Regions from separate parts of the Peribacillus sp. YIM B13472 genome, predicted to be linked through region 1. Evidence: riboswitches for the same ligand, from Rfam matches in the RefSeq annotation. Region 1 holds a riboswitch; each other region holds the start of a gene.
The links. Region 1 has a riboswitch for S-adenosylmethionine ahead of ACFX4I_RS05110 (Na+/H+ antiporter NhaC family protein). Riboswitches for the same ligand answer to the same signal wherever they lie in the genome.
Positions count from the first base shown of each region.

Region 2: linked by a shared signal. The riboswitch ahead of mmuP (S-methylmethionine permease) and the one ahead of ACFX4I_RS05110 (Na+/H+ antiporter NhaC family protein) in region 1 are both predicted to bind S-adenosylmethionine.
Region 3: linked by a shared signal. The riboswitch ahead of ACFX4I_RS02645 (O-acetylhomoserine aminocarboxypropyltransferase/cysteine synthase family protein) and the one ahead of ACFX4I_RS05110 (Na+/H+ antiporter NhaC family protein) in region 1 are both predicted to bind S-adenosylmethionine.
Region 4: linked by a shared signal. The riboswitch ahead of metK (methionine adenosyltransferase) and the one ahead of ACFX4I_RS05110 (Na+/H+ antiporter NhaC family protein) in region 1 are both predicted to bind S-adenosylmethionine.

Region 1 is NZ_JBHZPG010000004.1:137,915-142,758, reverse strand. Features, by position in the region: gene hutG (formimidoylglutamase) at 1-657, shown strand, start outside; gene ACFX4I_RS05120 (hypothetical protein) at 1,015-1,170, shown strand; gene ACFX4I_RS05115 (SOS response-associated peptidase) at 1,231-1,902, shown strand; SAM riboswitch class I at 2,166-2,273, shown strand; gene ACFX4I_RS05110 (Na+/H+ antiporter NhaC family protein) at 2,464-3,780, shown strand; gene ACFX4I_RS05105 (chromate transporter) at 4,048-4,593, opposite strand; gene ACFX4I_RS05100 (chromate transporter) at 4,642-4,844, opposite strand, start outside.
Region 2 is NZ_JBHZPG010000025.1:41,040-45,883, reverse strand. Features, by position in the region: gene mmuM (homocysteine S-methyltransferase) at 1-378, opposite strand, end outside; gene mmuP (S-methylmethionine permease) at 368-1,762, opposite strand; SAM riboswitch class I at 1,846-1,948, opposite strand; gene ACFX4I_RS18100 (flavin reductase family protein) at 2,188-2,796, opposite strand; gene ACFX4I_RS18095 (alpha/beta hydrolase) at 2,817-3,425, opposite strand; gene ACFX4I_RS18090 (ring-cleaving dioxygenase) at 3,425-4,372, opposite strand; gene ACFX4I_RS18085 (ring-cleaving dioxygenase) at 4,397-4,844, opposite strand, start outside.
Region 3 is NZ_JBHZPG010000002.1:193,866-198,709, reverse strand. Features, by position in the region: gene ACFX4I_RS02650 (methionine ABC transporter ATP-binding protein) at 1-413, opposite strand, end outside; SAM riboswitch class I at 567-679, opposite strand; gene ACFX4I_RS02645 (O-acetylhomoserine aminocarboxypropyltransferase/cysteine synthase family protein) at 797-2,107, opposite strand; SAM riboswitch class I at 2,208-2,314, opposite strand; gene ACFX4I_RS02640 (thioredoxin family protein) at 2,460-2,768, opposite strand; gene ACFX4I_RS02635 (toprim domain-containing protein) at 2,772-3,137, opposite strand; gene gcvH (glycine cleavage system protein GcvH) at 3,230-3,613, opposite strand; gene ACFX4I_RS02625 (arsenate reductase family protein) at 3,709-4,065, opposite strand; gene ACFX4I_RS02620 (acyl-CoA dehydrogenase family protein) at 4,207-4,844, opposite strand, start outside.
Region 4 is NZ_JBHZPG010000021.1:31,313-36,156, reverse strand. Features, by position in the region: gene ACFX4I_RS16440 (alpha/beta hydrolase) at 1-164, opposite strand, end outside; gene ACFX4I_RS16435 (gamma carbonic anhydrase) at 375-893, shown strand; gene metK (methionine adenosyltransferase) at 1,434-2,627, opposite strand; SAM riboswitch class I at 2,790-2,952, opposite strand; gene pckA (phosphoenolpyruvate carboxykinase (ATP)) at 3,383-4,844, shown strand, end outside.

The DNA.
Region 1 (4,844 bases):
GGTACAGAGATGGAGGCCGCCCAATCCCAACTTGGATCGGCTGTTACCCGAATATTGGAGAGTAAAGCGATTCCTATCATACTTGGGGGAGGGCACGAAACCCTGTATGGCCATTATCTTGGGATTAGGAAATCCATTGGACCAAAAGCTAGATTGGGGATTATTAATATTGACGCTCACTTTGATATGAGGCCTTATGAAAAAGAAAGTTCATCAGGAACGATGTTTAAGCAGATTTTGGACGAAGATCAAAGTTGTGGCTATTTATGTGTTGGAATTCAGAAGCAGGGGAATACGAAGGCACTGTTTGAAACAGCCGATAGAAGTAAGGTCGACTACATATTGGAAGAAGATTTGTCATTGAACGAAATGGATGAAACTAAGCGGCGGATAAATGAATTCGCTAAGGAAAATGACTACATTATTCTTACATTATGTACGGACGTTATTGATTCAGCCTACGCACCTGGGGTAAGTGCTCCATCGCCGTTTGGACTGAATCCGAAATTGGTCCGTTCCATTATTAGGCATATCGTATCGAATGAAAAGATCCTCTCCTTTGATATCTCGGAAGTGAATCCTTCTTTGGACGAAAATAATAAAACCGTTACATTGGCAGCACATTTAATAAATGAGGTTTTACTGCATTTTAAATAATGAATGGACATGGAAAAGGGGGCAACTCCAATTTGGTCCTTTTAGAAGAGCGTTCCTTTTCACACCTGCTGTTGGGGCTTTCCTCAATGCCATCTCCATAATCAATTATCAGTATTGAAGCGATAAACCTTTGACAGATCCTGACTGTCCATGAATCATTCATGGACAGTCTTTTTTTGCCGCCTATCAAGGATTTATGGTCCCGGGCATTGTTCGACTAACCCTTTAAAGTGTAAAGGAACCTCCAAACGGCCTCTTCATTAGATGATTAACCATAACTCTGCCAGAGTTCAATACTGATACTTGTGGGTTTTTAGTTTATAATAACAACCATCTAGCCTTTTGAGGGGGGATTCCATGAATGAATATAAAGTGACGGTTAGGAATGGCAGTACCTTAATTTTGTCGGAAATCATTAAAGCTGAAGATGAAAGAGAAGTCCTTGGCACTCTTTTGATTTCCAGCGAATTATTTAATCAACCATTTACCGACATCAGGATTTTAGAACGCTGATTTGTGCCTTCCCGTTCCATTTGTTACACTGTAATAAATCTTAATACGGTAGGCGATATTATGTGTGGACGTTTCACCCTTTTCACTGACATTGAAGAAATAAAAGATCGGTTTGATATTCAAGGATCATTTGATGAGGAATACCAATTCAGCTACAATATTGCTCCCTCCCAATCCGTGCTATCCGTCATTAATGACGGGGCAATGAACCGACTTGGATATCTTCGGTGGGGACTCATTCCTTTCTGGGCAAAAGACGAAAAAGTGGGCTATAAAATGATCAATGCCAGAGCGGAAACCATTGCCGAGAAAGCAAGCTTCAAGAATGCGTATAAGAAGAAGAGATGCTTGATAATCGCTGACTCATTTTATGAGTGGAAGAAGACACCAGAAAGAAAAATACCGATGCGAATAAAACTGAAGAATCATGCTCCATTTGGAATGGCCGGTATATGGGAATCCTGGAAATCCCCTGAAGGCCTCAGCATCTACACGTGCTCCGTTATAACAACCGTTCCTAATGAGCTGATGACCAGCATTCATGATCGTATGCCTGTCATCCTAAAACCGGAAGATGAAAAGGATTGGTTGAATCCAACCAATAATGATCCTGCATATCTGCAGCAGTATTTAAAGTCATTCGATTCGGAACAGATGGAAGCCTTTGAGGTATCGACTGATGTGAACTCGACCAAAAATAATTCATCTAACCTAATACAACAAATTTGCTGAGAGGTCATTAGACCTCTTTTTTATATGAATTCCGTCCCGATAAATGAAAATAACTGATTAACTGCACATGTCAAGATCTCTTTATAATCAGTAAGGAGTGCATGTAAAATAATTTAAAATTAACCCTTGCGAAAATAGACAAAATGCTGTACTGTTATATTTGCTTTTCAAAACGACTTTCGATGTCACGAACTTAGGCAAGTTTCCAGCGTGGTACTTTTCTGGCAGGCATCGTAATTTTTGATAAATTATATAATGTAATCTTCTTATCAAGAGAGACGGAGGGACTGGCCCGAAGATGTCTCGGCAGCGGACTTAAATGGAGTGCTGTGCCAAATCCAGCAGGCTGATTTTCGCCTGAAAGATAAGGAGGGTGTTTTTTATAAATTAAAAGACCTCTTCTTGTTGTTAAATAGAAGGGGTCTTTTTTATGCCAGTTTTTTTGCTATAGCTCCATGACTGGATAATCAGGTAGGTTCAAATTGGAGTTATTTGCGAAAACTGTTAATAGAATAAGAGCTGTGACAAATGTCGCGGGAAAAATAAAAAGAGGTGTACATCATGAGTGCAAACAATAAAGGAAATCCATGGGCATTGATCCCGTTTGTCGTATTTTTAATTTTATTTATAGGGTCCGGAATCATCACTAAAGATTTTTATTCATTTCCGGTGATTGTAGCGATTTCAATTGCATCGGCAGCTGCATTGGCGATGAATCGGAAAGAGACATTCAATGAAAAGGTTGATATCTTCTGTAAAGGTGCCGGTGACGCCAATATTATGTTAATGGTTATCATTTTCCTTTTAGCTGGCGCTTTTGCCGAAGTTGCCAATGGCATGGGGGCAGTTGAATCAACTGTGAATCTTGCCTTAGCTGTTTTTCCGCAAAATCTATTAATGGTAGGGATTTTCATTATCGCTTGTTTTATTTCTCTATCTATGGGGACGAGCATGGGAACGATTGTAGCACTAGCGCCTATCGGGGTGGGAATTAGTGAGCAAACCGATATTTCGCTTGCCCTATCAATGGCGGCCGTTATTGGTGGTGCGATGTTTGGAGATAACCTTTCCTTCATTTCAGATACGACAATCGCTGCAGTTCGAACTCAAGGAACGAAAATGAAGGATAAGTTTAAAGTGAATTTTTTCATCGTTTTACCTGCTGCCATCATCACATGTGTCATCCTAGGAATTTTAACCATGGGCGAACAAGCCGACATCTCCCAACAGTCTTATAATTGGGTGAAGATTCTTCCATATCTTTGCGTATTGATCACTGCATTGGCAGGAGTCAATGTGTTCCTGGTCCTTTCCATCGGAATCGTATTTGCCGGAATTATCGGCTTGGCTGATGGAAGTTATCAACCGTTGGGTGTCATTCAAAAAGTTGGTGAAGGAATGGCGGGAATGTATGAAATATCCTTCCTTGCCATTTTAATAGCAGGTATGGTAGCTGTAATCAAACATAATGGTGGCATCGATTATCTACTCCACCTCGTGACCCGAAATAGCAAATCAAAAAAAGGGGCGGAATTCAGCATTGCCGGGCTTGTTGGTTTGACGAACCTTTCGACGGCAAATAACACGATTTCGATTATCATTGCCGGGCCACTTGCCAAAAATATCGCTGATAAGTATGGGATTGATCCGCGTAAATCGGCGAGCTTACTTGACGTTTTTGCCTGTTGTATCCAAGGGTTGATTCCATATGGAGCACAACTGCTTGTTGCAGCAGGGGTAGCAAAAATTTCTCCGATGAGCATCTTGCCGTATTCATATTATCCAATACTAATTGGACTTTGTGGTGTCGTTGCCATCTTGATTGGTTTTCCACGGTTTCAGCAGGGAAATGATGAAACGAAGAAACATACTTCTTAAAAAGAGAATAATAATGAAAAAACACCCTGAATCATTGGATGCAGGGTGTTTTCTGTATGGGTGAAATACTAAAACATAAGCAATTCAAAAGTGATCTTCGCACTTATGTCAGTATCAGTGTTCAAAATGTAATCAAGGCAGTCTTCATTTCATTTCCTTGTATTTTTAAATGTATGGTAACAAACTTTTTTTCCATCACCAAAATAACTGCGTAATTCCCGTCCATATTGAAAACGCGACGCATAATGGTTGTGTGTGCGACATTTGTCATGAATAGAGGACAACACCAACTAAACCAGAAAGAATAATTACATAGGCTGGGTGCCAGCGTAATTTCATTAGGGCAAATAATGATAATCCAAAAACGAGTAATAAGCTTATCGTATGCCATGAAAAGTTCTGGACTATCATATGATTGGAAAGTGCTAAACTGATTGCTGCAAAGAGGATTAAACTAGTGACAATGGGTCTTAAACCATAAAACATGGATTGAATAACTGGATAATGATTCAATTTGCTGAAGAAGGTGGCTATGACGGTGACGAATATAATAGCAGGTAGCAAGATTCCGAGAGCAGATGATATGGCTCCTGCTAATCCAGCAGTCGAATAGCCAACGAGAATGGCACTATTGGCTGTGACAGGTCCTGGAGACATTCCGGAAATGGCGATTATATCGGTAAATTGTTGCGTCGTCATCCATCCATGCTGTGAGACTTCCGATTCTATTAGGGGAATCATGGCGTATCCGCCTCCGAACGATACAAAGCCGATAATAAAGAAGGTACTAAACAACTCCCACAATTCCATCATTTCATCACACGCTTTCTTGAAAATTAGTTAGCCCCTTTTTTGATTTACCTATATGCCAGCACCCATGAAAGGTTCGAAATCATTTTCTTCTTTTCTTATATCTTTTCTGTCCATCTTGACATCGTAACCTAATTTTCTCTTAATGGAGATTGTCACAATACCCGCTACAGCTCCTGCTACTATAACTATCACAGGATGAATAAAGAAGAGGACTGGAATTCCTACTATTAAAATACAGAAAGTTGATTTAT
Region 2 (4,844 bases), on a different contig from region 1:
AACTGATGCAGCGACCAATGGCTTAGGTCTAATCGTTTGATATTCTTCTTCCATCCAAAATTCATCTCTTGCTTTCCTTGCAAGTAAAACCGTTTTCCGGATTAGTTCCAAAGCCTCTTTCTCTTGTATTCCGCGGAGGGCGAAACCTTCAACTGTTGCTTGATAACTTGCCGTGATCGCACAGTCAGCACCAGCACGAAAGTAGTCAGAGTGAACCTGATAAATAACTTCTGGATTTTCAAGTAATACACGTGCAGACCACAGGGGATCGTCCAAATCGCACCCATGCCTTTCAAGCTCTGTAGCTAGAGCCCCGTCCAAAATCATGACTGAATGATCTCGTAATATTGCGTCAATTGGGTTTATTTTATTCTTCATGGTCTACTCCTCTTTTCTTTATCGTTTGTGTCAAATAATAACTTCCATAGCAAAACAAAATAAAAGGAATGCCACAATATAGTGCAATTCGTTGTGTAGGATCAAATGCAATTCCTATGCAAGAAGCAAGACATAGTATAAAAGAAACGATTGGAACGAGTGGATATAATGGTGTATGATAAGCCAAATCATTTACTGAATTTCCATCTTTTATAAATCGCCTGCGAAATAGAAACTGTGACGCGCTAATACTCATCCAAACTACAACCACGGCTAGTCCAGAAATGGATACGAGCACTATGTATACAGTATCCGGTGCAATAATACTTGAGAAAAGGGCTAAACCACCGCCCAACATACTGAAAAGGACTGCATTTACCGGAACACCCCGTTTTGTCAATTTTGCAAATATGGGTGATATAGTTTTCTTATCTGCAAGTGACCAAAGCATCCTGGATGAGGCATATAGTCCTGAGTTTGCAGCAGACAAAATGGCAGTTAATATAACAAAGTTCATAATACCCGCTGCATATGGCACTCCAATTTGTTCCAGAACTGTAACAAAGGGGCTCTCTAATACGCTTGCATCCGAAATTGGCAATAATGCGGATAATACAACGATGGTACCCACAAAAAAGATAATCAATCTCCATAATGTCATACGGATTGCCTTTGGTATCGTTTTTTCAGGGTTCACTGTCTCTCCAGCTGCAATTCCAATTAATTCAGTTCCAGAAAATGCGAAATTCACCGCGAGCATCGTCATCAGAATGGCGAAAGCACCATTCGGAAATAAACCTGCACTTGTGAAATTGGAAAATAACGGAGCTGACTGTGAATCAATTATTGGAATAAAACCTACCATTGCTGCAGCTCCCAGAATAATAAATATCACAATAGCAAATACCTTAATAGACGCAAACCAGAATTCGGATTCAGCGAAAAACTTAACGGTCCACGCATTTAATGCCAAGACCAAAATGGCAAATAGAGCACTCCATATCCAGACACTTATTGATGGAAACCATCGCTGCATCAACAATCCTGCAGCCGTGAATTCCGAACCTAGTGCAACCGTCCAAGTTAGCCAATACAACCAGGCTACTGTATACCCTGTCCCTGGTCCGATGTATTTGGCTGCGTAGCTATGAAACGCACCTGTCTCGGGCATATGTACTGCCAGTTCACCTAGACATAGCATGACTAGATAAACCACTACTGCTCCAATCAGATACGAAAGGATGGTGCCAAACGGACCAGCCTGGTGAATCGTATAACCCGAACTTAAGAATAAACCAGTTCCAATCACCCCGCCAAGCGATAGCATTATTATATGCCGTGCTTGCATTTGCCTTTGAAAATCATGCTTCCTTTTGTTTTCCATTCTTACTCTCCTTAATCTTGCATCCAGAAAAAACGAAAACGCACTCTAAAAAAGAGTGCGTTACTGACAAATAAACACGTACGGTCTTATCTATCAAGGTTTCACCCCCTGGAATTAGCACAGTGCCTTTTTAGACCTGTTGCTGAGGTTTCATAGGGCCAGTCCCTCCACCTCTCTGGATAAGAAATTATTTTTTTATAACTTTATCAATCTATGAAAAATTTGTCAAGTTTTGTTTTCGTTTGTAAAGACTTTCTTTTAAATTCTAACAATCATGGCACCTCCGGCATTGAAATGAAATGATTGCCAGTTTTCGGAACTACCGCTCACCGCATTAAAATTGCAGATAAATCTAACCGGATAATTTTGATCTAAAAAAATGAAGCCATCTCAAAAAGATGACGCCATTCTTTCTTTCTTTTCACTTAAGGACGTTCTATTTCAAATAATTCCCCTAGTTTTGTATAAGTATGACCCGCTAATCTTGCTACAGGTTTTAGCCCATTCTGGTCAATTCGGCCATTATGGTAAATATCTTGCTCTATATGATAGCAGACTATTTTCCCTATCAATAAATCACAACCAGGTTTATTCTGGGAACCTGCCAACGGTATCGCATGCTCTAATGTACATTCAAAGCGTACCTTCGCTTCTTGCAATCCAGGTACGGATACTTTATCACTAACAGCTGGCGTGAAATTGGTAAGACCCAATTCACTTTCGTCAGATGGGAGTTCCTTCGCCGTTCGATTTGCATCAGCAACATTATTTTCATCAGTGATATGAACAACGAATTCACCTGTTTGAATTGCATTTCGGGCCGTGTCCTTTGAAACTCCTTCTTTCCGTTGAACAGAAATGGAAATCATCGGAGGATTGGAACTGACTATGTTGAAAAAGCTGAACGGCGCTATATTGATTGTACCGGTTTCGGATTGTGTCGTAACCAGGGCTATAGGTCTCGGTATAATGCTTCCAGTCAAAAACTTATAATTTTCCCGTTCAGTCAGACTTTCAGGATTAACTGAAATCATCTTCATTCCCTCTTTCATTCTTATATAAAGTTCTTATGAAACCATGAACCTGCTGCCTCAACCTCTGAACGTGTTAACTGATGACCGTAATTTTCCCAATGAACATCCACCGTAGCACCAGCTTGCAGTAAAAGTTGATTGAGTTCTTCCGTTTCTTCTGCCGGGCAGATTGGATCGTTTTTACCTGCAGCAATAAAAACAGGTATATCCGAGAGGGACGGCAGTGCAATACCTCGTCTAGGTACCATTGGATGATGAAGAATCGCTCCTTGTAGTGCCCCTTCGAAATGGAACATCAAACTTGCCGCTATATTGGCACCATTAGAATAACCTAATGCTACCACTTTGTCACGATCAAAGTCATATTTTCCGGCCGCTAAGTCCAAGAAGTCATAAAGCTCCTTCGTACGAAAGATCAAATCTTCTTCATCAAAAATCCCTTCGGATAACCGGCGGAAATACCGAGGCATTCCGTTTTCAAGTACATTTCCCCGTACACTCAATACGGATGAACCCGGTGAAACCATTTCCGCTAATGGCAAGAGATCTGTTTCCGTTCCTCCAGTGCCATGTAAAAGCAAAAGCAATGGCGCTTCTGGATTACTTCCTTTTTGAAAAATATGCTTCATCATTTATCCTCCTCTAGTACTCTCGGCACTGCCGGCAGTAACGTTTTCTCCATGTACTCCCTTTTTTCTTCCAGCCATGGCGGCAGCATTAATTTACTCCCCATCGTTTCATTCGTTTCATCATGAGCGAAGCCAGGTGGATCTGTGGCAACTTCAAAGAGAATGCCTCCATCTTCCCTGAAATAAATGGCATCGAAGTATTGACGGTCTTTAAAGGGTGTCACACCATAGCCATGGTTACCTATATGCTCCCTCCATTCTTTATGATCTTCATTATCGCTTGCACGCCATGCAAGGTGATGGACAGTTCCCACTCCGATTTTCCCATTGGGCAAAACCGTTTTTTTAACATCTATCAAATTTCCGATGTCCGATGTGGATTTGAAGCGGATGAAATCGCCCTCTTCCCCAATCTTTTGCAGGCCCATCACTTTCTCTAATAGTTCCATCGTTTTGATCGGCTTTGACGTCAATAATACGGCACCTCCGAATCCCTTGACCGCCTTATCAGCTGGTACACCGCCGAATGACCACTTGCTATTTTTACCTTCTTTACGCTCAACCAGTTCAAGTTGCAAACCATGCGGGTCTTGAAATTCCAGATATTCCTCACCGAAACGTGAAACCTTTTCAAAGCCTATGTTAAATTTATCCAAACGCATTTTCCAGAAGTCCATTGACCCTTCCGGAACGGCATATGTTGTAATCCCCACTTGTCCAGAACCTATTGTCCCTCGGTATGCTTCAGGCCAAGGAAAGAAAGTGATGATTGAGCCCGGTGAACCTGATTCATCTCCGAAATATAAATGATAGGTGCCTGGATCATCAAAATTAACGGTTTTCTTCACCATACGCATTCCCAATATTCCAGCATAAAAATCCACATTCTCTTGAGGATTGCCTACAATTGCGGTTATATGATGTATTCCAGCATTTTGCTTTTGCATGCCGATTACTTCCTTTCCCGTTGATTAATTTGTTGATTTTGTATTCAGTGGTTTTAAATTCGATTCAATATCCTTTCTTCTCGATTCTAAAAAAGGTGGCAGGGCAAGGTTCTCACCTAGGTGCTGCTCTGCTTCATCCACTGCAAAACCAGGTCCATCAGTAGCTAGTTCAAATAAGATGCCATTCGGCTCCCTAAAATAGAGTGAATGAAAATAAAAGCGGTCCACATAGCCCGAGTTCACGAATTTCGATTCACTAATTTTCTCTATCCATTTTCTCAATTCTTCTTCATTATCCACCCGGAAGGCAACATGGTGTACTCCACCCCTCCCCAACCTTTCCCGAGGTATGTCATTCCTTTCCTCAATATGGAGTTCCGCTCCTGTTCCTCCCTCACCCGTCTCGTAAACGACAATCGGATTTTGCCCCCTAATTAAGGATGGGTATGTGCCTAATTTCCTGAACCCCAAT
Region 3 (4,844 bases), on a different contig from region 1:
TTTTCCCTGCCTTCCAGTCCGACTAACTTGATCAATTCGTTCACACGCTTGGTTCGTTCAGTTTTAGAAACTCCTGCAATTTCCAATGGGAAAGAAATATTTTCCTGAACGGTCCTTGACCATAATAGATTGAAATGTTGGAAAATCATGCTGATTTCTTGACGGGCCTTACGGAGCTGAGCCCCTTTAATTTTTGAAATTTCCTTCTCAGCCACCACAACGGATCCCTCTGTGGGTGTTTCCAATCCATTGAGCATTCTGATCAAAGTACTTTTCCCCGCTCCACTGTAACCGATGATTCCGAAAATCTCGCCTTTATTTATTTCAACATTCACATTATTTACAGCCTTGATCGTCTCACTGTTTCCTTTTCCTGTTAGGAACAGCTTACTGACTTTCGTCAATGTAATCATTAATCCTCACCTCTTTTATCCAATAAAACCTATGAACTTAGTTGATTTCTCTACATTATTAGTCTGTTTCTCATATCATGCACATGTTTTCCCCATTAAAACAGAAAAAACCTTTCTGCATGAGCAGAAAGGCAGGTGAAAAAGCAGGCCTTTCTCTCATCTTCCAAAGTAATTAAACTTTGTGTGAATTGGCACCTTTCCAAGGAAATCTCCTTGTCGGTTGCCGGGTTTCATCGGGCACATCCCTCCACCTCTCTTGATAAGAGCTAATATATAGAATATTTGTACATCATTAAGTTCTTTAGTATGGAGAAATTTTATCATAGATAAAAAAGGAGCGCAATGTATATTATTTCTAGTTCAAGAATGAACAGGAACTTTGCTTAAAGCGTTTTGGAAGTCAAGGAGACGATATTCGTCGCTTTTTCAATCGCCTGCTCCAAATCTTCTATTAAGTCGTCTACATTTTCAATCCCAATGGATAATCGGACTTGATCGGCACGTACACCCGCTTTCGCAAGACCCGCCTCATTCAATTGTTGATGGGTCGTACTGGCTGGGTGGATGATCAAGCTCTTCGCATCCCCTACATTCGCCACATGGGACCATAATTCCACCGAATTGATAAGTTTTGCCCCAGCTTCGCGATTACCTTGTATTCCAAAAGTCACGACAGATCCAGCTCCCTTAGGCAAATATTTATCCGCAAGGGCTTTATCGGGATGATCCTCATCACCAGGATGCGAAACCCAAGTCACGGCAGGATGGTTTTTTAAATATTTAATGACAGACTTGGTGTTTGATAGATGCTCTTTCATCCTTACGTGCAGCGTTTCAAGTCCAAGCGTAAACTGGAATGCACTTTGGGCACTTAGCGCAGGGCCTAAATCACGAAGTAACTGGACTCTAGCTTTCGTTATGAATGCGGCAGGTCCAACTGCCTCGGCGTATACCAGACCGTCGTAACTTGGGTCAGGCTCCGTGAAGCCAGGGTAGTTTGGCGAGTTCCAATCGAACTTCCCTGCATCCACGATGACACCGCCTAGTGTCGTTCCATTTCCCAGAAGCCATTTTGTAGCGGAATGGATGACGATGTCCGCTCCAAAATCAATTGGTCTGCAAAGATACGGTGTCGCAAAGGTATTATCAATGATTAAAGGTATGCCGGCATCATGGGCGATTTCCGCTACCGCTTCAATATCAAGCACCCTCAAACTTGGATTACCGATCGTTTCAGCAAAAATGGCTTTAGTTCTTGGCGTAATCGCCCTTTTGAAATTTTCAGGGTCATCGGGAGAAACGAACTTCACTTTAATCCCATATTTAGGAAGAGTATTTTCAAAAAGGTTATACGTACCGCCATATAATGTAGAGGCTGAAACAATCTCATCACCTGCAGCGGCAATATTCAGGATTGAAAGTGAGATGGCAGCCATTCCGCTTGCTGTTGCCAATCCGCCGATACCGCCTTCCAATAAGGCCATTCTTTCCTCAAAAACGCTGACCGTGGGATTATGAAGTCGTGTATATATATAGCCATTCTCCTTTAGGCCAAATAAATTCGCTGCATGGTCGGTGTCTTTGAACAAGTATGCATTGCTTTGGTAGATAGGAACTGCACGTGCACCTGTTTCATCAGCTTGCAGACCGCCATGAACACTCAATGTTTCGAAACGCAACTTTTTCTCTGACATATTATTTCACCTTTTTTCTATGGATTTAGTTGGAATTATATGAAATCTGGCCATTTATAAACAAAAAAACCACTTCAATAAGAAGAGGTCTCAAGAACACACCTCATCTACCAGAGCCAACACTCTGCTGGAATTAGCACCGTATATAAAATTTATACCGGTTGCCGGGCTTCGTCGGGCCAGTCCCTCCGCCACTCTTGATAAGAACTATTAAATTCTGCCATTACTTAATTCAAAATATATCATTTTAGAATAAATCAGTCAATGAATTGTTAGAATATTCTTTGTTTAATTCCGATCTCGCATTCAAATATCCGCAACAAAGAAACCAACCACGGTTCTGATTGGTTTCTTAGCTGATTTCCTTAAGCAATCCGTACAAATAAGGAACGGATTGAAAGGCATATATTTTTTTTTGCAGCTGTCCTTGTTTGAAAAGCAATAAACAAGGCACACTTTCGATTTCATATGATTCGGCAATTGCTTGGACATAGTTCATATTCATTTTGCCTGCCTTCAATTCCGGGAACAGCTCCAAGGATATCGTCAGCATCTTGGAGGCAACCTGACAAGTGCCGCATAAAGGCGTATATAAATATAAGCAAAAGGTTTCCCCATTTTTAACAGCAAGCTTACACTCTTCTTCTTTCCATTCCTGCATCAATTAATCGTTCACCCTTTGACTTAAAAATTTCATTTTCACATTCATATTGGCAGATAGTAGCACAGTTGCGATATGATGTTCGGGTGAGCTTTCCACTTCTTTGTACATTTTATTAATATACAAGTGGTTCGCTTCCGGCATTTCCCTTCGGAACTGCTTCCGCAGCTTTTCTCCTGATTCATCTGCGTCAAAAAGGAGATAAACATCACGATCCATCAATTCATCCACTAATTCATCCAGCTTAGTTAATGATATGGTCCCATTCGTACATCTTATTTCCACATCTTCATTTAAAACGGAGGCAACTTTTCTTCTATCGGAACTGCCTTCTACAATGATCACTTTATCGAATTCGCCCCACTCCATGTCATCACTCCATCTCACGAATTATGTGCGCAACTGCCGCTGTACAAAATGAAAAAGAGAGCAGGCCTTTTCAGTCCCCCCTCTCCTTCTTTTTAACCGTTGATTAAACTCTCATACTCTTCAGCGCTCATCAAGTTTTCAATATCACTGCTATTAGATGGTTCAAGCACGACCATCCATGCCTTTTCATAAGGAGACTCATTTACATATTCAGGGTTGTCACTTAAATCTTCGTTTACTTCAACAACCTTGCCACTGATAGGTGCATAAAGCTCAGAAACGGTCTTAACGGATTCAACACTTCCAAATGGTTCGTTCGCTTTCAATTCATCGCCGATTTCCGGAAGCTCAACGAATACGATGTCCCCAAGCTCGGACTGTGCGAAAGCCGTAATCCCAATGCGCACTGTTCCATCTTCCGTTTTGACCCATTCATGTTCTTTAGTGTAACGAAGTTCTTTTGGTGTTGTTGTCATTATTAACCCTCCATATGTACATCTTATTTTATCTATTACATTATAAGGTAGATTGTTTGTTTAAGTAAGGAATTAACCAAATATTTTGTGAAATTTCAGTTCCAAACCTGTTCGAATTGCTCTTCTTTGAAACCTACCGTCACTTTGGTGCCATCTGTAACAATCGGTCTTTTCAGAAGCATGCCATCCGTGGACAATATATCAAGCATCTCTGCTTCAGAAGCTTCTTTCAGCTTATCCTTTAAGCCCAGCTCCCGATATTTTTGACCGCTAGTATTGAAAAACTTCTTCAATTCCAAATTGCTGATTTTATATAGTTGTTCTATTTCTGTTCGCGAAGGCGGATTTTCCGCTATATGGATCGCTTCATATTGCAGTTCTTGATTATCCAGCCACTTCTTCGCGTTACGGCATGTGCCGCATTTTGGGTACCAATATAATGTTAAGCCCATCATTTCACCACCTATCAATAGAATACCCGTTTTCAGCACGCAATACAATGAAATGTCTTTTGAATTTCCAATGCGATTTCATCAAAGGAAATAAAGGGAATGCCTTTACGGGCATTCCCTTTACAGTTTCTGATTCATTGCTTAAAGAGCATATTTTTCCGCTTCGATTACCTTGATGGAAGCTTCACGTTTTTTCGCAATGACATTGATCGGATTGTGTCTTGTCAGCTTGCGGAGCGACGAAAGCATGATGCGAAGAGTATCGCCTGTTTCCACTGCAATCAATGTTTCTTTTGCATGCTGTTCTATTTCATTGAAAGCTTCCTGAACGAAGATTTCAGTGTAAAGCACCTTTTGTTTGTTCTTCTCCAGGCCTGTAGCTGCAATGGCTTTCTCCGTACGCAATACCACGGATTCAGCTGCATAGGCAAGGGATACGATATCGGCAATGTTAGAGAGGATTTCTTGTTCTTGATCAAGAGTTTTGCCGTATTTCTGTGCCGCTAGTCCAGCTGCCAAAATACCGATTTTCTTAGCGTTCCTAACAAGCATTTTTTCTTGTGCCAGTGGCTCATCGCCAGGTTCTTCCGGCATCATCATCATTAATTCCTCTTGCAAGCCTTGAGCTTTTTGAAGAAGCGGCAATTCCCCTTTAAGTGCTTTCTTCAGGAAAGTTCCCGGGACCAGCAATCGGTTGATTTCATTTGTACCTTCAAAGATCCGGTTAATACGGGAATCGCGATATGCTTTTTCAATTTCATACTCCTGCATGAAACCAT
Region 4 (4,844 bases), on a different contig from region 1:
GCGCGAGTTGTCATACCCTGCCCAGGAAGGTCGCCCATGACGACATGGTATCCAGCTGAAAGCCACATTTGTGTTACCCACTTATAACGTCCGTGATGTTCCATTGCCCCATGAATGATGACAATGACGCCCTTTGCGTCTCCTTCTGTCTCCCATTTCCACATTCGAAATCCCCCTTTCACTTTTCACTTGTTGTATACGATCCATGATAGTCAAAATAATATATATAAATTATAACCATATTCGTGATTTTCGACAAAAAAGAAATCTAACAAGTTGTACATTGCTATTATAAATAGCCAAGTATATTTGCATACGGTATATTAAAATAATACATAAAAATATTCACTTCGGAAAGGAAATGATTGAAAATGATTATTTATCCGTATAAAGGCAAAGAACCTGAAATCGCTGAAAGCGCTTATATTGCCGAAAATGCTGTAGTGACAGGTGATGTCAAAATCGGCGACGAAACATCCATTTGGTTCAATTCCGTCATTCGCGGTGATGTATCCCCAACCATCATCGGGAAAAAAGTCAGTATACAGGATAACAGCGTCCTGCACCAAAGCCCAAATAATCCATTGATCATCGAGGATGAAGTGACCATTGGCCATCAGGTCATTTTACATAGCTGTAAAATCCGCAAAGGAGCTTTGATCGGCATGGGATCGATCGTACTTGATGAAGCCGAAATCGGCGAAGGTGCATTCATCGGTGCCGGCAGTCTCGTTCCCCAAGGTAAAGTCATTCCACCGAACATGTTGGCATTCGGACGTCCAGCTAAAGTCATTCGCGAAATTAACGAAGAAGATCGCCAGGATATGGAACGCATCGTACGTGAATACGCCGAAAAAGGCCAATACTATAAAACGGCGGAACGAATAAAGTAACTCACGTGTAATTGACTGAAAGTTATGAGTATTGCACTGAAACTCACGAGTAAACGTTCCAAACTCACGAGTAATTGCACTAATTCACGAGTAAATTGCTCGAACTTACGAGTAAATTGCTCTAATTCACGAGTAAACGGCTCGAATTCACGAGTAATTGCTACAAATTCACGAGTAAACCGCTCGAACTCACAAGTAAATGCTGCAAACTCACGAGTAAACGGCTCGAATTCACGAGTAATTGCTACAAATTCACGAGTAAACGGCTCGAACTCACGAGTAAATGCTACATATTCACGAGTAAACGGCTCGAACTCACGAGTAAATTGCTCAACTCACGAGTAAATGCTACAAATTCACGAGTAAACCGCTCGAACTCACGAGTAGTTGACCCAAACAAACTTGTAAACGCCCTGACTCACGGCGTATTGCACGTAACTTGAATTTCTTTGGGATTTCTTGAATTATTCCCGCTGAAGGCAAAATTAATCCATAAAAAAAGGTGCCTCGCTAATTGCGGGACACCTTTTTCTATATGGATTACGCTTGTGCTTTTAATGTTTCTGCTTTGTCCGTGCGTTCCCATGGAAGATCGACATCTGTACGGCCAAAGTGTCCGTAGGCAGCTGTTTGTTTGTAGATCGGGCGACGAAGGTCAAGCATTTTGATGATACCTGCTGGACGAAGGTCGAAGTTAGCGCGAACTAGGTCAACAAGGACTTCTTCGCTAACTGTACCAGTTCCGAACGTATCAATTGAGATAGATACAGGCTCTGCCACACCAATTGCGTATGCCAGTTGAACTTCCGCTTTGTCGGCAAGGCCGGCTGCCACGATGTTTTTCGCAACGTAACGAGCAGCGTATGCAGCAGAACGGTCAACTTTAGTAGCATCCTTACCAGAGAATGCACCGCCGCCGTGACGAGCGTAACCGCCGTAAGTATCAACGATGATTTTACGTCCAGTAAGACCAGCATCCCCTTGAGGTCCGCCAATTACGAAACGGCCAGTCGGGTTGATGAAGTACTTAGTATCGGCATCGATCAATTCAGCTGGAACGACTGCTTTGATCACATGTTCTTTTAGATCGGCTTGAATTTGTTCAAGCGTAATTTCTGCATCATGTTGTGTAGAGATAACGATCGTATCTACACGTACAGGAACGTTATTTTCATCATATTCCACAGTTACCTGTGTTTTACCATCAGGGCGTAGGTAAGCAAGAGTTTCATCTTTACGAACTTGAGCCAAGCGGAATGAAAGTTTATGCGCCAATGAAATCGGAAGCGGCATAAGCTCTTCTGTTTCATTACAAGCAAATCCGAACATAAGACCTTGGTCCCCTGCACCGATTGCATCGATTTCTTCCTCTGACATGTTTCCTTCACGAGCTTCCAATGCTTTGTCGACACCAGCTGCGATATCGGCAGACTGCTCATCAATGGAACTTAACACGGCACAAGTTTCAGCATCGAAACCGTATTTCGCACGTGTGTAGCCAATTCCTTTAATCGTATCACGAACGATACGCGGAATATCCACGTAAGCGGACGTTGTAATTTCACCAGCAACAAGTACAAGACCTGTAGTTACGCTAGTTTCACACGCAACACGTGCATTTGCATCCTTAGCTAGGATAGCATCTAAAATGGAATCTGAAATCTGGTCACAAATTTTGTCCGGATGGCCCTCTGTAACAGATTCAGAAGTAAATAGACGTTTCTTTGACATCATATTTCCTCCTTGGAAGTTAGTATGTTGCAGGCAAAAGCCTGATTTTTACGGAACTCGTTTCCCTCATTAGTTTCAACTATAGACACAGAATTACTTAAAAAAACACAAAAACCTTCCCTGGCAAATGAGGAAAGGTTTAACATTCTGTCTTCTATCCTTTCACTCTTATCGTTCAAGGGTTTTTTACCTTGCTCAGGTTAGCACCATCACCACTATTCCTTGAAGACCTTCGCTTTATTTTCGGCGATCGATCTTGGAGTCAAGTTCAATATGGCAGGTTGCTGGGTTTCAAAGGGCCTGTCCCTCCACCAACTCGGGATAAGAGAATCCGTACAATTTAAGATATTATCGTATCTGGCAGGAACTTGTCAATGCTTTTCTAAAAAGAACATTTCCACCCAGAATGGCGTTCATTTGAAAAAACATGTTGATACAACGTCCTAGAAGGGTTTACAATGCAAAACACGAATAGAAATGCTGTAAATTGCCATTAATAATAAAGGAATGAGCATCCGAAAAGAAACGACATCCTGACTTTCCCTTTAGACATATATTGTTTACTTACTTCCTATTAAAATAAAATTTTCTTCATGAAAGTTTATGCGATAATCCTGAATCGGTTCCTGCCGGATTAAAATGATTAACGCGACCAACTGAAAATAATCACAAATTAAAATAAATAGTATAGACTAATTAAATGAATGTGTTATACTAATTGTAATCTAAAAACTTAAACAAAGGAAGGTACCTCATATATGAATTCTGTAGACGTTTCTAATGAGTTACACCAATTATTAACAGGAAACAATGTGCAAACTCAACTTTCAGTTCCTCAATTGGTCGAAAAAGTATTAAGCAGAAATGAAGGCGTTCTAACATCTACCGGTGCGGTAAAAGCTGAAACTGGCAAATATACAGGTCGTTCACCTAAAGATAAATATATCGTGGAAGAAGCATCAGTTAAAGATAAAGTCGATTGGGGTTCAGTGAACCAGCCAATTTCCGAAGATGTGTTCAATAAACTATATAATAAAGTAGTTGACTACCTAAAAGCAAAAGAAGAGATTTTTGTTTTTAAAGGTTTCGCTGGTGCAGACGAATCATCACGTCTTCCTATCCGTGTTGTTAATGAATATGCTTGGCATAACCTTTTCGCCCATACTTTGTTCATCCGTCCAAACGAAGAGGAACTGAGAGGTCACGAAGCTGAATTCACAATCCTTTCTGCACCTAACTTCAAAGCAGACCCGGAAGTTGATGGAACTGCATCCGAAACTTTCATCATCGTTTCATTTGAACGCCGTACAATCTTGATCGGCGGAACGGAATATGCAGGAGAAATGAAAAAATCGATCTTCTCGATCATGAACTACTTACTTCCAGAGGCTGGAATCCTTCCAATGCATTGCTCTGCTAACGTAGGACGTGAAGGGGACGTCGCTTTATTCTTCGGACTGTCCGGTACAGGCAAAACGACATTGTCTGCAGACACTAGCCGTAAACTGATTGGCGATGACGAGCACGGCTGGTCTTCTAACGGCGTATTCAACATCGAAGGCGGCTGCTATGCTAAAACGATCAACCTTTCACGTGAAAAAGAACCGCAAATTTTCGATGCGATCCGTTTCGGTGCCGTACTGGAAAATGTTGTTGTTGATCCGGATACACGTGAAGCGAACTATGATGACAGTTCATTGACTGAAAACACTCGTGCTGCTTACCAAATGCAAGCGATCGATAACATCGTGAACCCAAGTATTGCAGGACACCCAAATACAATCATTTTCTTGACAGCTGATGCTTCAGGCGTTCTGCCTCCAATCAGCAAGCTTTCCAAAGAACAGGCAATGTTCCACTTCCTAAGCGGATACACTAGTAAATTGGCTGGTACTGAAAGAGGCGTAACTTCACCGGAAGCTACATTCTCCACTTGCTTCGGTTCACCATTCTTACCGCTTCCAGCTACACGCTATGCTGAGATGCTTGGTGATAAAATTGACGAGCACAATGCAAAGGTATACCTTGTCAACACTGGATGGACTGGCGGTGCATACGGAACTGGAAGCCGCATGAAACTTGCTTACACTCGTGCAATGGTACAAGCTGCACTTGAAGGTGAATTAGCGAACATCGAAACGATCAAAGATGACATCTTCGGTTTGGATATCCCGCTTCATGTTCCTGGTGTTCCTGATGAAGTGCTTCAACCGATCAAGA